2 linked regions of the Cycloclasticus pugetii PS-1 genome follow. The protein of the gene in region 2 interacts with the protein of the main gene of each other region in a pairwise test. Links are inferred from orthologs where the notes say so. Each region holds a gene or a part of one and is shown on either strand. Other genes may lie near its edges.

Region 1 (8,492 bases), 1.8 Mb from region 2 along the record:
CCCAACACCTGGCAAATCTCCAAAGAAAGGAACTTTACGAACACTGTGATCTTTCGAACGCTCATAGATACCCCCTAAGACAACTGTATCGCCATTATTTACCAGTACTGTCGTATCTACTTCCTGTGTATTAATTGGCACACCACCCGGTTGAACATTTGAGAAATCTGGCGAGTCCTTCGTTATATTTAACTCTAAGTTAATTCGGTCATCTGGTGTAATTCTTGGCGTCACCGATAACTTTAACTCTGCCTCTTCAAAACTCGTTGAAGTAGCGCCTGAAGAGGATGCCTCTTGAAATGGAATTTCAACACCTTGACTGATTTCAGCCTCAATTTGATCAGACGTAATAACACGGGGGCTTGAAATAACTTCACCTTTTGCTTCTGTTTGTAACGCTGACAGTTCTAATTGTAATAAAGAGCTTCCAATTTTACCCATTATAAACTGTATCGCACCCGCTGGACTGGCCGCTGGCAAATCAACCATCAAACCTTCGCTGCCACCAACATCAAAAATATTTCCGGCTCCAACCGTTATTCCATTTTCTAATGCTCCACCCACGACTGTTGTTGAATCCCCTGTAGCAACGCCACCACCCGTTATGCCAGACAAACCGAACCTGACACCTAAGTCACGTGTAAAGTCATCATTCGCAATCACAATTCGCGACTCAATCATCACTTGTCGCACTGGGCGATCTAAACGCTCAATAATTCTACGAATTTCAACCAATTTTTCAGCGGTTTCTTGAACCAACAAAGTATTAGTTCTTTGGTCAACTGAAACCCCACCTCTATTGGAAATTAACTTTGTATTTGAATTAGTATTTCCACTACGCCCGCCTGTAGATTTTAAAATTGTCACCAAGTCAGAAGCCTTGGCATAACTAACCTCAAAAAACTCCGTTAATAATGGCGACAATTCCACCACTTGCTTTTTGGCTTCAAGCTCTAATTTCTCTTGAGCCGCGACCTCTGCTTGTGGGCCAACCATCATCACATTGCCCGTAATCCGCTTCGCCAAACCTTTGCTTTTAAGAATAATGTCTAATGCCTGATCCCATGGAACATTATTCAATCGCAAAGTCACGCTGCCACCGACAGAATCACTAGCCACTAAATTCATATCTGTGAAATCGGCAAGCAGTTGCAATACAGATCGAACTTCTATGCTTTGAAAGTTTAGAGATAACTTTTCACCTGTATACGGAAATTTATCAGCTACCAATTCTTCTTGCTCTTGTTTTGTTAATGGTTTGAATTCAACCGTTAACAATTCATCCATCTGATATGACAAAAATTCGTAGTGGCCAATTGCTGCAATTGATAACTTTGTATCATTACCAGATGGCATCACATCAATAGTTTTTACAGGTGTTGCAAAATCTAATACATCTAATCTATTAGCAAGCTCTGGGGGTAGCGAAGTGTCTTTAATATCTACAATGACTTTACCACCTTCCTGCTTAACATCTACAACCGAAGAGGTATTTGTAAGGCTCACTAAAACACGCCCTTCACCTTCTTCACCGCGCCTGAAATCCACTGCACTAACTAATTTATCTGCCGCTTTTGCTGGTGCTGTTGTTGCACTAGGACTGCTAATCACAGGAGCACTGGTCACATTACCTAACGTTATAAAGACACTCTGCCCCTCTATTTTTGTTGCATAAGGCGCAGCATCATTAAGGTTAAGCACAACTCGTGTTCTACCACCTGCCTCTAACGCTCTAACGCTGATGGCTTTACCGATATTAATTGGAATAGTTGTTTTACCAACACCATTACTTACCCCCATAAGGTCGATGGCTATTCTAGCTGGGTTATCAGTACTAAAACTTTTCAACTGATCTGGCGCAGAATCCAACGATAGTTCAAGCTGCACTTTATTCCCAGGCAAACCGGAAAATTGAATATCCTTCAGAATGGCTGCTTGCGCAGGCATCATTGACATCGAAGCCCAACATGCCATAGCAAACATTCCTTTTATTAGCCGAGCTTTTTGCTTTGCTATGTCCCATCCACTTGCATTTGACTTGTGCATGAATTTTCCCTTATTTACATGTTTCATTATCAATATTCTCTTCTTTATTCAACAAGAGCCAAAGAAGCTTCTCTTTCGCGCCACTTACCAGCTGTTGTAGCTACCCATTCTGCAAGATCAATTTGTTGATCTTGTATTCTTATAATTTTGCCGAAGTTTTGACCTAAATAATTACCTGCCTGAACGCGGTGTATAACTCCATCATTTGCCTTTACAAGGGCCCACTGTTCATTATCTTTAGACAGCGTACCAACCATCCTTAATGTATCTAGCGGGTAAGCTTCCAGTTCCTCTTTTTCTCTTTCCAAATCAGGTCCAGGCCCTTCTACATTCATCATTTTCTCAATAGCCTGAGGCTCATCAAGTTTTTCAAAGGGGTTACGCAAGCCATCAGCAACATAACTATACGACTCATACGACTTGATAACAGGCATCGGCTCAATTGGCGTTGCTGGTTTAGACTTTACTTGTGAAATATAGGCTTTTAAATCATCAAATTCCTCGCTAACACAGCCCCCCATCAATAGCGTCAACATGATAAGAATCAGCAGTTTATTTAGCTTTAAGCGAGCCATCATTTATCATCCTCATCTAAGTAACGATAAGTTTTTGCAGTTGCATTCATTGTCATCTGCCCACCTTTTCCAGCCGGTGTTAGTGACACATTATGTAACGTTACAATACGTGGTAAGGCTGCTAAATTACTAACAAACTCTCCAAACTCGTGATAACTTCCCACTACGGTTAATTTAATCGGCTTTTCAGCATAAAAATCTTTTCTTTTTTCGCCCGACGGTTGAAATAAGCTAAACTCCAAACCACTTGCTAAGCCTGCTTGGGAAACATCAACCAATAAATCGGCTATTTGTGTTTTATTAGGTAACTGCTGCAACATTGCACCGAACTGCTCCTGCATATCACTAAGTTGTTGCTTATAGGCATCTAGGTTGACAGCTTTTGCTTGTTTTCGCTCAAACGTTTTCTTTAAGGCCGTTTCTTTTTGCTCTACTTTCTTTAAGTCATCCCACTGATCAAGCGTGTCAAAATAAACCCAAGCACCGAGCAAAATAACACTTACTAAAACAATAGCCCCTATTTTAATAGCGGTGGGCCAATTACCCGCCTCATTAAAATCCCAATTAATCTCATCTAAATTCATTTATTTTCCCTCCGTGGGCTCCCCAACTTTTGCCTGAGCAACTTTCAGGGTAAAACTATTTGCATCAACACCTTTTGAGCGAATCACATTCAAGTCAGTCCCTTTCAACCAAGGCGACTGCTCCAAACTACGCATATAAGCCGAGACCCTTGTGTTCGATTGGGCATTACCCTCGATGGCCAGTTTTTTTCCGCTTTGGTTAAATTTAGTAAGGTACACACCTTCAGGCACTGTTTTTGCCAATTGATCAAACATGTGTACGATTTCAGGCCGGCTACTTTGCAAACGTTGTATGACTTCCATCCGAGCCAGCAGCTTACTTTTTGTCTTATCTAACGCTTCAATTTCCTTAATTTTTTTATCTAAAACAGATATCTCATTTTGAATAAATCGATTACGGTTATTTTGAGTTTCAATAAGCCCTTCAATCGAAAAGTGCACTGTCGCCATCAAGATGATTGATGCCAATACACCCATACCCAAAAACATTAAAAAGTCAATTTGGCGCTGCTTTCGCAGTTCTTCGCGCCATGGAAGAAGGTTAATTTTAGCCATTAATCAAAACTCCTTAATGCAAGACCCGTTGCAATCATCATTGCGGGCGCATCATTACTAAGCGCCTGAGCTTTTACTTTCCCGGCCAATGTCATCTCAGAAAATGGGTTTGCTACCGTTGCAGGGGTTCCTAGTTTTTCCTCTACCAACGCATCAATCCCTAGTAAAGATGAAGTACCCCCAGAAAGAATAATGTGATCTACGCTATGTTGAGCGCTAGAAGAGAAAAAGAACTGCAATGAACGCCCAATTTGTTGGCACATGACCTCTTTAAAGGGGTCTAACACTTCTGTTATATAACTGTCTGGCAAGCCGCCATGTTTTTTGGCCATGCCAGCTTCTTCATACGAAAGCCCGAACCGACGTTGAATCTCTTCTGTTAATTGTTTACCGCCAAAGCCCTGCTCTCGAGAGTAGATGACTTTATTTTTATGAATAACATTAAGCGTTGTTACCGTAGAGCCTGTATCAGCAATAGCAATCGTTGCCTCGGGGCCATAGTCGGGTAGTCCGCTTTGTAAAAGCCCATAGGCATTTTCTAGCGCATAGGCTTCGACATCCACTATTTTGGCTTTCAACCCGGCCAGATCTAATACCGCCACCCTATCGTCTATATTTTCACGCCTTGACGCTGCCAGCTGTACATCTATTAAACTTGCATTTTTTTCATTTGGACCAATAACACTAAAATCCAGATTAACCTCGTCCAAAGCATAAGGAATGTATTGATCAGCAATCATCTCAACCTGCGCTTCGAGTTCTTCATCACTTTCAGGTTTCGGGATAGTAACAATTTTGGTGATAACAGCGGAACCAGAAACCGACAACGCAGCTTGCTTTAATTTTGTGCCTGAACGCTCAATAACGGTAGACAGCGTATTTCCGATAGCCTCAAGGTCTGCAAAGTTATTATCAATAACCGCATTTTCAGGTAACGCTGCAACACCATAGCTCTCCACTCGGTAACGTGAACCATGTCGACTGAGCTCTATAAGCTTAATCGCTGATGAACTGACATCAATACCCAAAACATTAGGGTTATTACGTTTGAAAAAAGACATCCTGTATTTTCCTTCTCTTTAGTCGTTCCTGTGACCACACAGAGAACTCTCAATAATTTAAATACAACTAAACAACAAAATCAAGCATAAAATCAATAACTAACAACGTTTTCTTTGAGTATAGCCTTACTTTTAGATATATGTGTTTTCATTTTAAAAAAAAACCATTAAGCCACGGTTAATGTGATTTTCTTCATAATGCTAATACAATAGTACACCATTACTTAATCCACCCCCTACTTTTGCAGCTAAAAACGGAATGAATCAACAGCACAGCTCTTCATCACTTTTTAAAAAAGTCAGCATATCTATTTTTTTGATAGGTGTGATTTTTATTGGTGCCCTCGGTTTATACATCAAGTTTTCAATAATACCTGACCTCCCTGATGTCAATCTCTTAAAAAATATCCAGCTCCAAACCCCTATGAGCATCTACAGCCGAGATGGCTTACTCATTGCTAAATTTGGTGAAAAAAAACGCATTCCTACACGTTACGAAGACATTCCAGCGACCCAAATCAATGCCTTTCTTGCCGCTGAAGATAAAGACTTCTTTCAACACTCAGGTGTCGATTTTATTGGGCTTCTGCGTGCCACAGGCCAGCTTCTATTAACTGGCGAGAAGAAACAAGGAGGCAGCACCATTACCATGCAGGTCGCCAGAAATTTCTTTCTCACGAAGAAAAAAACGTATTCGAGAAAAATACGTGAAATCCTCTTATCTTTTATTATTGAAAGAGAGCTAAGCAAACAAGACATTCTAACGCTTTATCTAAATAAAATTTACCTTGGCCATCGCTCGTACGGTATAGCAGCAGCCGCTCAAGTGTATTATGACTCAACACTTTCAGATCTCTCTTTAGCCCAGCAAGCAATGATTGCTGGGCTTCCAAAGGCACCTTCCGCCTTCAACCCAATCTCCAACCCAGACAGAGCGCTCCTTCGCCGTAACTATGTTCTTAACCGATTACTAAGTCTTAACTACATTAGTCAACCGGAGTTTAATGCCGCCATTGCCGAACCTATTACCGCTCGCTTACATTCTGCTTCTGTGGAACTTGAAGCACCTTATGTTGCAGAAATGGTGCGCAATGAAGTTTATGAAATATATGGTGATGAAATTTATACCAACGGCATGCATGTTATCACCACTCTCGACAGCACTCACCAAAATGCTGCCAATCATGCCGTTAGAAAGGCCTTACACGCCTATGATCGGCGCCACGGGTATCGCGGTATTTTAGACCATATTGACTTAGATAATATCGACACCAACGACTTAGATTTAAGTCCTTTATCATCGTATAAAAAAATTGGTGAAACAGAACCCGCCATTGTGACCGCTTTAACGGACAAGAGCGTTACTGCCATCACCTCAGATAAAGTACTAGTCGAAATTACTTGGGAAAACCTGAAATGGGCATGGCCATATATCAACGAAAATAAGCAAGGCAAAAAGCCAACCTCAGCCGCTGAAATTTTGGCTGTTGGTGATATTATCCGGGTTCGTCAGCAACCTAATACTGATATTTTTGAGCTTGCCCAAGTGCCTAACGTTTCTGGCGCGCTCGTTTCAATTAACCCAAACGATGGTGCTCTCACTTCTCTTGTTGGGGGCTATGATTATTACTCCAGTAAATTTAACCGTGCCTTTCAATCTCAACGCCAACCGGGGTCTGGCTTCAAACCTATTTTATACTCCGCTGCCCTATCTAAAGGCTATACAACGGCTACGTTGATTAATGATGCTCCTGTCGTTTTTGATGATGCAGGCCTCGAACAGCAATGGCGACCAGAAAATTATAGCGGCAAGTTCTTTGGCCCTACCCGTTTACGTGAAGCGCTTATTCACTCAAGAAACCTAGTCTCAATAAGAATTCTACGGGACATCGGCACAAAATATGTACGAAACTTTGCCGGACGTTTTGGCTTTAACCCCTCTTCACTACCAAACAACCTCTCCTTGTCCCTTGGTAGCGGTAGCGCTAACCCATACAAAATGGCAACCGCTTATTCTGTCTTTGCTAATGGCGGCTTCAGTGTAAGCCCTTATTTTATCCAACAAATTACTTCTGCCTCTGGCGAAATACTCTTCCAAGCTAATCCAGCTGTCGCCATCATCGACAAGCAAGAAACGCCACAAAGCAAAAATCTACTTGCCGACTCAGCAGTGACAACGCCGCTAATAACGCCTACGCTATTAGATAACAACACACCCATTGACCCCATCGTTGAACCTCCTATTAGAAAAGCTCCTCGTGTTATTTCCCCACAACTTCACTTTCTTATTAATTCTTTATTAAGGGATGTTGTCAACCGAGGAACCGGGAGAAAAGCCCTTTCTTTAGGTCGCTCAGACCTAGCAGGTAAAACGGGCACGACCAATGATCAAAGGGATGCTTGGTTCAATGGATTCAACCCTTCATTGGTTGCCGTTGCTTGGGTTGGCCTTGATAACGGCAAACCATTAGGCAATAGAGAAACAGGTGGCCGCGCCGCCTTACCTATTTGGATTGACTTTATGAGGGAGGCACTTAAAAACACACCTAATATCCCCCTCTCACAGCCCGATGGCATTGTTGGATTATTAATTGACTCTGAGACAGGGTTAAAAACAAACCCTTCAAACCCAAAAGCTATTTTTGAATATTTCCGAGAAGAAAATACACCGCCAGCTGATAATAAAAATAATGAATTCAGTAACTCGTCCCTAGGAAAACAACCCTCCATCGAAGAGTTATTCTAAAACACGCGATCTAACTACCAAAAAAAACGCACTTTTAAGTGCGTTTTTTGTAGCAATTATTAAACGTTACGGCTATTAACGTTCATCCAGTGACACATAATCACGTTTTGGAGAACCTTTGTATAGCTGACGTGGACGACCAATTCTACCTTTTGGATCAGCCATCATTTCTAACCAATGTGACACCCAACCAGATGTTCTAGCAAGTGCAAACATCACCGTGAACATACTGACAGGAATACCAAGTGCCTTATAAATAACACCCGAATAAAAATCAACATTTGGATACAACTTACGCTCAACAAAATACTCATCTTTCAATGCAATTTCTTCAAGCTTCATTGCTAATTCAAACATCGGATCTTGCGTGCCCGTCTCTTCAAGCACCTCGTAGCATACCTTTCTAATAATCGTTGCTCTAGGATCAAAATTCTTATATACACGATGCCCAAAACCCATGAGTTTAAATGGGTCATTCTTATCTTTGGCTTTTTCTAAGAATTTAGGAATATTTTCCACACTGCCAATTTCGTCCAGCATTGTCAGCACCCCTTCATTAGCACCACCATGGGCAGGCCCCCATAACGCTGCAATACCCGCTGAAATACAAGCAAATGGGTTTGCACCTGTACTGCCTACCAACCTAACTGTTGAAGTACTCGCATTTTGCTCATGGTCAGCATGCAAAATAAACAATAGATTCAGGGCTTTTGCTGCAATCGGGCTAACGACATAATCCTCACAAGGGACTGAAAACATCATGTACAGTAAGTTTTCACAATAATCTAAATCATTACGCGGGTAGACAATTGGCTCACCGATTGAGTGCTTATAACAAGCCGCAGCAATCGTAGGTAATTTAGAAATCAGCCTGTGCGCCGAAACCATCAAGTGCTCTTCATCATTCATGTTTAAACCATCATGA
Region 2 (8,887 bases):
TCCTACTCAAGCAATAACAATGCTTCATCTTTTAGGATGTCCATAAATGACCCTTCCGGAATATCTTGTAAAGCAATGAGTGGGCGTTTGGCAATAATGTCACCTTTAAGTTGAATAACCGCGTTGCCAACAAGTTGGCCTTTTTTTATGGGTGCAATCAGCTGGGGGTTTAACTCTAGGCTCGCATCTAATGATTTATATTCATTGCGAGGAATAGTCAGGTAAAGGTCTTTCGCCAAGCCTACTGGTAAAGATTTAATCGCGCCTTTCCAGACGCGGGTGGTGGTTAGTGATTGTTGTGCTTTATACAGCAAGTGAGTTTTATAAAAACGGTAACCATAATTCAGCAAGGCCTGATTGATATCATTTCGTGCAGCTACGCTGTCTGTGCCCATAACGACAGAAATTAAACGCATATTGTCGCGAACAGCAGATGAAACTAAACAATAACCAGCGTCCTCTGTATGCCCTGTTTTAACGCCGTCTACTGTGCTATCACGCCATAACAGCTTGTTTCTATTTTGTTGAGTAATACCGTTAAAAGAAAATGATTTGATCGCATTTATTTTATATAACTCGGGAGACTCAATGATTAAGGCGCGAGTTAGAACTGAGAGGTCTCTAGCGGTAGTGTAATGCTGTTCGTCGGGCAGACCAGAACTATTAGTAAAGTGGCTATTTTTCATGCCAAGGTCTTTAGCAACTTGGTTCATTAATTGTGCAAAAGTTGATTCATCCCCTGCGATATGTTCGGCTAATGCAACAGTGGCATCGTTACCTGATTGCACAAGCATTCCGTGAATTAAATCATCGACCGTAACGAATTTATTAACTTCCACAAACATTCTAGAACCAGGAGTTCGCCATGCTTTTTCACTAATACGAACTTGATCGTCTAAATTCAAATTTCCATGGTTTAGTTCACGAAAGACAATTAACGCAGTCATGATTTTTGTCATGCTGGCGGGGGCTAGTTTTAAATCAGGGTCTTTAGAGGCTAAAACTGTTCCACTGTGAAAGTCGGTCAGGTGGTAGCTTCTCGCTTTTAAATTTGGGGCGGAAGGAATAGGTAACGCGATGGCTTGAGAAGAGAGAAAAAAGCTCAGCAGCAGGATAATTCTTTTCATATTAATGCAATGTTAGGTATTAGGGTAACGATAAGCTCGGATTATATCATGCAAAACGTATCATTAAGGGCTAGGAGGAAGGCTGTTTTAGCTGGCTTATTTAGAGGTATAAAAAGTGCTCTTATAGCCTAACTCGTAAAGTTTTGATCTTGTTGAGTCAGCACTTTTCATTCGTATATAAGGGCCGACACGCACAAAATACAAGGGTTTTGACGTGCTACCACCAGACTCTATGGTGACTGGGGTTTTTAGTAAATTGGTCAATTCATACTTGAGTTTATTGGCATTTTCTTCAGAGCTAAAGGCCCCCGCTTGAATAAATAACAAACCCTTTTGTTCAGTAGAGGGTTGGGGTGGCTGAACAGTATACCTTAAGGTGAGGTCGCTTTTTGGTGCGGCAGGTGGCTCATCTAAAGAGGTTGAAAGATAGGTGTGAGGGTCGAGGGCTTTGATTTCTACCATTGATGTGCCGTTTTTAAGGGTGCCGAGTTTAGCGGCAGCGGCATACGATAAATCTATAATTCGTTCATCATGAAAAGGGCCACGGTCATTAACGCGAACAATGATTTTTTTGCCATTAGAAAGATTAGTGACTTCGACATAGGTTGGGAGAGGCAGGGTTTTATGCGCGGCAGTCATTGCATACATATCGTAGGTTTCACCGTTCGAAGTTTTATTGCCATGAAATTTAGTGCCGTACCAAGAGGCGAGGCCGCGTTGAACAAAGTTTTTACTGGACGCTTGTACGAAATACTTTTTGCCAAAAACTTCATAGGAGCTGGGGTTGCCTCCACGGCTCTTAGCTTCTATTTTAGGGATCGCATCTGGGGTTAGTTCAATACCGGCAGGGTGAACGGATGGGGCGCTATCGGTAACGAAAGGTTGTTGGCTTGTGCAGCCTATTAAAAAGTAAGCAGACAAGCAGCATAATAAAAAAAAGTGGAGGCGGATCATGCGTTATTTATAAAGCCCTTTTTAATTTCTTGACCAAGTTGATAAACGGCCATTGCGTATAAGTGACTATGGTTGTAGCGGGTGATGACATAAAAATTATGAAATGTTAGCCAAAATTCCGATTGGTCTTTTTGTTTAAGTTCCAATAATCTGACGATAGTGTCATCTGCAAGATTAGGTGGTGTTTGCACCTGATGTTTAGCCAGTTGTTTTAAGGTGTTCTTTGGTTTGAGTGAACGATTGAGTAAGGTTTTATAAGCATCACCTGTAACGTTAGTTTGTTGTGTGACTAGGTCTGTGTTTTTCCAACCATGTCTTGAAAAGTAATTGGCCACGCTGTTAATGATATCAGCCTGGCTATTCCACAAGTCCCGCTTGTTATCGCCATCACCATCAACAGCGTAAGCACGGTAGCTGCTTGAAATAAATTGAGACTTCCCCATGGCTCCAGCATAAGACCCTTTGGGTTCATAAGGGTCAAAGCCTTCTTCACGACACAGTAATAAGAAATGCTCTAACTCACGTTGAAAGAACTTAGCGCGTTTTGGAAAATGAAAACCAAGGGTTGTTAGGGCATCGAGGACTTTATAAGACCCTGTGTTGCCACCATAACGTGTTTCAACACCAATAATGGCGACAATGATTTCTGCTGGTACGCCATATTTTTCGGTGGCGGCATCCAATAGGTCTTTGTTTTCTTTCCAGAATTTTATACCGCCATTAATGCGATTAGGTTTAAGAAAAATATTACGGTAACTGTGCCACTCTAGGCGTTTCTCCGCCGGTGATGACATGGCTTTTAAGATGCTTTCTTTAACAACCGATTTATTTAATAAGGTTGTTAATTCGTCACGATTAAATTGGTGCTCTTCGACCATTTTTTCAATAAAGTCGTGATAAAGGCTAGGGTTGCTAGGCGACGACGATGTTGAGGCGCAAGCACTAATAGAGACTAGCGTTAATAGAAGGGTTAATGCTAATCGAAAAGAAAAAAGTTTTATGTTGCGCATCGTTTGTCCTTAAGAAGAAAGTAATTTTCGATGAGTATGTATCGACATTAATATGCCAAATCCAAGTAATAATGTCACCATTGATGTACCGCCATAACTCACTAGAGGTAAGGGTACACCAACGACTGGCAAAATACCCGTGACCATCCCGACGTTTACAAATAAATAGATAAAAAATGTTAGCGATAAGCTACCTGCAAGCAGTCGTGAAAAGGTGTCTTGTGCCTGAATTGCAATGTAAATGGAGCGGATGAAAATAATCAAATAAATGGTTAATAAGCCGACACAACCCATCAAGCCAAATTCTTCAGAGAAGACGGCAAAAATAAAATCGGTAGAACTTTCGGGTAAAAACTCTAGGCGTGCTTGCGAGCCATGCATCCAGCCTTTGCCATTGATACCACCTGAGCCAATGGCGATTTTTGATTGAATAATGTGGTAACCAGCCCCTAATGGGTCTTCTTCTGGGCTCAAAAAGGTAAGAACCCGTTGTTTTTGATAGTCTTTCATAAAACTCCATAGAACAGGGGCGAGTCCTGCGCCAGTTGCTATGACGCCGATGATGATCTTCCATGAAATGCCGGCAAGAAACAGCACGGTTAATCCCGAGCTGGCTATTAAGATAGCGGTACCGAGGTCAGGTTGTTTGGCAATTAAGACGGTAGGGATAGCTATAAAAACAGTGGCGAGACCGACATGTTTGTGACTGGGAGGTAGTCGCCGTTCTGCTAGGTACCAAGCCACCATCATGGGGGTTGCCAGTTTCAGTAATTCAGAGGGTTGAAAGCGAAAGAAGCCTAGGTCTAGCCAACGTTGAGCGCCTTTCCCCATATCACCAACAAATAACACGCCCAGTAATAAGAGCGTGCCGAGAAAAAATAACCAAGGAGCAAACATTTTTAACGCATGAGGTGGCACTTGAGCAATGATAAACATGGCAAAAAAGGCAACAGCTAATCGAGTGGCTTGCCTGTTTAATAATCCAATATTTTGGTGTTCGGCGCTCATCAAAATAAGAATGCCAATAGACGATAAGAGGGCCAGTAGAATGAGCAAGGTGAGGTCAATATGCAATCGCTGAAAGAGGCTCTCTTTGCGATGATGATAGAGGCTCATTTGTGAGGCTTTTTGGAAAGACCAATTCATGGGGTAACTTGTATATATTGATCGAAAATAGAACGGGCAATAGGCGCAGCAACCGAGCCACCATGACCACCGTTCTCTACCACGATAGCAACGGCTAATTGAGGCTCACGTGCGGGTGCAAAAGCGATAAAAAGGGCATGGTCTTTGAGGTGTTCTTGCACATTTTCCTCATCATATTTTTCATCTTGTTTGATGGTAAACACTTGAGCAGTTCCCGTTTTGCCAGCTATTTTGTAGGGCGCACCTTCCCTAATTTTTCGAGCAGTGCCACGCGCACCGTTAACGACATCATACATGGCATCAATAATGGTATTCCAATGCTGAGGGTTATTTAATGTAATTGGCAGGGTGGTTGATGTTTGCTGAGGCTTATCATTAATTTTAGCAACGAGTGATGGAATATGTGTGGAGCCTTTGTTAGCAATAAGAGCCGTTGCATGGGCTAACTGAAGGGGTGTGGTTAAATTGAAACCTTGCCCTATGCCAGCAATCAATGTCTCGCCAGGATACCAGACCTGATTTCGTGTGCGTTTCTTCCACTCTCTTGAGGGCAATAAGCCCGATCTTTCGCCCAGAATGTCAATGCCTGTTTTTTGCCCAAAACCAAATTTTTGCAGAAAGTCATGCATCCGATCAATTTTTAACTCATGGGCCAATATATAGTAATAAACATCGCACGACTGAACGATTGAGTCATGAAGCGTGGTCATACCATGCCCAGTTTTTTTCCAATCACGGTATTTATGTGTTTGTTTGGGTAGTTGATAGAAGCCTGGGCAGAAGATTCTTTGATGTGGGTGAACGGTTTTGTAATCGAGGCCGGCGAGCGCTAAAAATGGCTTTAAGGTAGACCCTGGGGGATATTGCCCTCGAAGAAAGCGGTTAAATAAAGGGCGTTTTGAAGAGTTTTGTAATTGGCTGTATGAGGCTTGATCGATACCTTTAGCAAACAAGTTAGCATTGAAGCCTGGTTTGCTCACCAAGGCGCGAACTGCGCCAGTACGAGTATCTATTGCGGCAACACTTCCGGTGTAATCACCGAGTGCGTCGTGAGCGATTTTTTGTAGCTCAATATCTAGATTCAAAGTTAGATCGCTACCTGATAATGGTGGTGTGTAGCTGAGGACTTTTAATGATCTGCCTTGTGCTGTGTTTTCGGTTTGCTGGTATCCAACATAACCATGTAATTCAGTTTCGTAAGTTCTTTCAATGCCGGTTTTTCCAATAAATCGAGTCCCTCGGTAGTTGGCTGGCTCAATAGTTTTCAGCTCTTGTTCATTAATGGCGCCGACATAACCCACTACATGTGCGGTTAGCTCAGGGAAAGGGTAGTGTCTTAATGGACGTGCCTGTATGTCAACACCGGGAAATAAGTGACGGTTGGCAGAAAAAATAGCCACTTCCTGATCGTTTAATCGATTTCTAATGGAGACGCTAGCGAAGCGTTTTTGCTGTTTTCTACGTTTTTCAAATAACGCCAGTTCATCTTTAGAAATGGGTAATAAGGCGCTCAAGCGTTCGAGGGTGTTCGCAAGGTCTGGCGTTTGTTCCGGTACTAATTCAAGACTATAAGTAGGGTTGTTTTCAGCAAGAACGCGACCTTTTGTATCGAAAATTAAACCACGAACAGGACTAATAACTGATAGTTTTACGCGGTTATTTTGAGCGAGGTCTACATACTTCTCATGTGTTGCAATTTGTAAATAGGTAAGACGGGCAATCAGCGCAAAAAATAAAATAAGAACAAAAACGATCAATGTGGTGGCTCGCAATAGGAAAAGGCGATTTTCCTGGAGTGAGCTCTTGAGGTCGAAGCGAGTGTTCATGTGAGGTTACTGTACTTTAAAGTGTCTTCTGATGAGGCGTAAGACAGCAAATATAGCAGGCCATACCAGCGCGCTAAAAAGAACTTGAAGCCCATGTTGGTAAGTATACTCAATGTGAACAATAAAGTGGTTAAGCCATAAAGAGAGTAGTTTTATGCACCCTAAGAACATTAAAATAAGCGTAGATTGTTGCCACACAGGATAATTTCTTAGGCGTGAATAAAGAGAGTGGCTAAAAAAAGAAGCGGTACTGAATATTAGCGCATTTTGTCCGAGCAAACTGCCTGTTAAAACATCGAACAGTAGGCCGGTTGAAAAACCAGTCAAGATACTAACTTTATGCGGTAAAGCGATGCTCCAGTAGATTAATGTTAGCAACGTCCAGCTGGGCATTAATATAGCCAAATGGTCAGGCCAAGGTGCAATGCTAAGGGCCATGGAAAAAAATAAAGTTAAGCCAATGATGGTACCGCCAGAGGATTTAGCGTGCATTGTCTGTGGGTACTTCTGGTTCTTCAGGGGCGCCTGATAAAATAGGAATGGGCTGTTGTTGGCTCCATACCAATAAAATGTCACGAGTGCTGTCTATTTTGGCGACAGTTTTAGCCTCGGCATGCATGAAAGCTTCTCCTGGCAGCGGGGCCAGTTTGGTGACGGTGGCAACAGGGTAACCAGATGGGAAAACACCGCCCAGTCCAGATGTCGTTAATAAATCGCCTATCTTGATGTCAGCATTATGGGGTAGGTATGGTAGCGTTAATGTATTTTTTAGTCCGCTACCAGAGGCAATGGTTCTTAAGCCTGTTCGGTTTATTTCAACAGGTATAGCATGATTGGGGTCAGTAATCAGGATGATAGACGAAGTGAGCGGGTGAACGTTGGTAATCTGACCGAGTACACCGTCTTCGTTGAGGGCGGCTTGTCCTTTATAAAGGTCGAAACGACTGCCTTTATCAATCACAATATTGGTTGTGTTTGGGTGTTGGTTTACTTTAATAAGAGACGCTGAAATAAATTGTTCTCCAATTTTGAATGAAGACTCCAATAAGCTATGCAACCGGGTATTTTCTGTTTCAAGCGCCTCAAATTTTTGCAGTTTGACTTTAAGAAATAATAACTCATCTTTTAGGCGTTGATTTTCGTCAGCTAATTCAGATAACTCTGTTGTGCTTTCAGTCAGCCAGGCATAGAGCTGGCTAGGCAGGTCCACAACGATGAGAACAGGGTGAACGATAAAAGAAAGGCTGTCTTTAAGGCGCGTAAGTTGGTTCGTTTGCTGTGCAAGTAGCAAAAGCAAAATAGAAATAACGGCGGCGGCAATATAGCGTGTGCTGGTAGCAGGACCTTTTGAGAAAATTGGTTTTATGGCGAATAACCTCTTATTCTTACTCTAATGCAAACGTATTAGGCCCTTTTTCATTGATCAACTCTAGTACTTTGCCCCCACCTCGCGCAACGCAAGTTAGAGGGTCGTCAGCTGTGCGAACAGGTACGCCTGTTTCTTCATGGATAAGCTCATCTAAACCATACAGTAATGCACCGCCACCGGTTAGCACAATGCCATTTTCAGCAACGTCAGCGCTTAGCTCTGGGGGAGTTTGCTCGAGAGCTTGTTTCACAGCACTAACAATGGCGGTAACAGGTTCTTGTAATGACTCTAAAATTTCATTACTGTTAAGCGTAAAGCTTCGGGGAATGCCCTCTGCTAGGTTTCGACCCGTAACGGTCATTTCCTTAACTTCATTCGCTGGGTAAGCTGAGCCAATCGTGTGTTTAATTCTTTCGGCGGTCGATTCACCGACGATAGTGCCGTAATTACGTCGAACGTAATTGATAATCGCTTCGTCAAAACGGTCACCACCAACGCGAATTGACTCCGAGTAGACGATACCATTGAGTGATAAAACGGCGATTTCTGATGTGCCGCCACCAATATCTAATACCATGGAGCCGCGCGCCTCATCTATCGGTAAGCCTGCACCAACTGCCGCTGACATTGGCTCCTCAATTAAATATACTTCACGTGCACCAGCACCTGATGCCGATTCTCGAATGGCTCTTCGTTCAACTTGAGTAGAGCCACACGGTACGCAAATAAGCACACGAGGACTAGGACGTAGAAATTTACCTTCATGTACTTTATGGATAAAGTACTGAAGCATTTTTTCAGTGATAGTAAAGTCAGCAATAACACCGTCCTTCATTGGGCGAATCGCGGTGATATTACCAGGTGTTCTACCCAGCATTGCTTTTGCTTCGCTGCCGACAGCGGCAAAGCTTTTTTCGCCACGCACTTTATCTTCTCGAATGGCAACAACAGAGGGTTCATCTAGCACAATGCCTTTGCCAAGTGCATAGATTAGTGTGTTCGCTGTGCCCAAATCGATGGATAAATCGTTGGAAAACATGCCGCGTATTTTTTTAAACATGAATTTTATAAATGTAGGTGGTGAGAATTTTGTACTTTAACAACCCTTTACCTCTTTGGGCAAGGCGCGAATTGTGTTAATTTGCACTGTTTTAAAGTATGAATAAAACAAGGGGGTTATTTTATGCCAATTCAGTCAGAAGATGTACTGAAAATCGCACACTTGGCGAGGCTCGGTATTCAGCACGAGCAGCTTGAGTCATATGCGTCAGACTTGTCGAATATAATGCTGTTAGTTGAGCAAATGAATCAAGTTGATACAACTGATATTGAACCTATGGCCCACCCACTTGATCAGTTTCAACGTTTACGGGCGGATGTGGTATCAGAAAGCAATCAACGTGATATTTTGCAGGACAATGCGCCATCTATTGAAGACGGTTTGTTTTTAGTGCC

Evidence for each region.
Region 1: the proteins of mrdA (region 2) and CYCPU_RS0100255 interact in binary tests that used the Escherichia coli proteins (3 or more experiments, as listed by UniProt). The link is inferred for Cycloclasticus pugetii PS-1 from one-to-one orthologs.

What each region holds. Positions count from the first base shown.
Region 1 is NZ_ARVU01000001.1:50,382-58,873, reverse strand. What follows is about bases 4,898-7,906. They hold CYCPU_RS0100255 (penicillin-binding protein 1A), read left to right. Parts: upstream 4,898-5,245; coding sequence 5,246-7,567; downstream 7,568-7,906. Other genes in these bases: CYCPU_RS0100250 (citrate synthase), read right to left, coding at 7,643-7,906. Also shown: type IV pilus secretin PilQ, read right to left, coding at 1-2,046; CYCPU_RS0100275 (pilus assembly protein PilP), read right to left, coding at 2,091-2,624; CYCPU_RS0100270 (type IV pilus inner membrane component PilO), read right to left, coding at 2,621-3,205; CYCPU_RS0100265 (PilN domain-containing protein), read right to left, coding at 3,206-3,760; CYCPU_RS0100260 (pilus assembly protein PilM), read right to left, coding at 3,760-4,821; more of CYCPU_RS0100250, read right to left, coding at 7,907-8,492. UniProt on the Escherichia coli protein: Cell wall formation. Synthesis of cross-linked peptidoglycan from the lipid intermediates.
Region 2 is NZ_ARVU01000001.1:1,855,452-1,864,338, reverse strand. Bases 3,649-6,597 are described here. They hold mrdA (penicillin-binding protein 2), read right to left. Parts: upstream 6,064-6,597; coding sequence 4,234-6,063; downstream 3,649-4,233. Other genes in these bases: mreC (rod shape-determining protein MreC), read right to left, coding at 6,545-6,597; mreD (rod shape-determining protein MreD), read right to left, coding at 6,070-6,555; rodA (rod shape-determining protein RodA), read right to left, coding at 3,649-4,237. Also shown: CYCPU_RS0109090 (D-alanyl-D-alanine carboxypeptidase family protein), read right to left, coding at 3-1,127; CYCPU_RS0109085 (septal ring lytic transglycosylase RlpA family protein), read right to left, coding at 1,224-2,048; mltB (lytic murein transglycosylase B), read right to left, coding at 2,078-3,091; more of rodA, read right to left, coding at 3,101-3,648; more of mreC, read right to left, coding at 6,598-7,420; CYCPU_RS0109055 (rod shape-determining protein), read right to left, coding at 7,449-8,492; Asp-tRNA(Asn)/Glu-tRNA(Gln) amidotransferase subunit GatC, read left to right, coding at 8,616-8,887. UniProt on the Escherichia coli protein: Catalyzes cross-linking of the peptidoglycan cell wall. Responsible for the determination of the rod shape of the cell. Is probably required for lateral peptidoglycan synthesis and maintenance of the correct diameter during lateral and centripetal growth.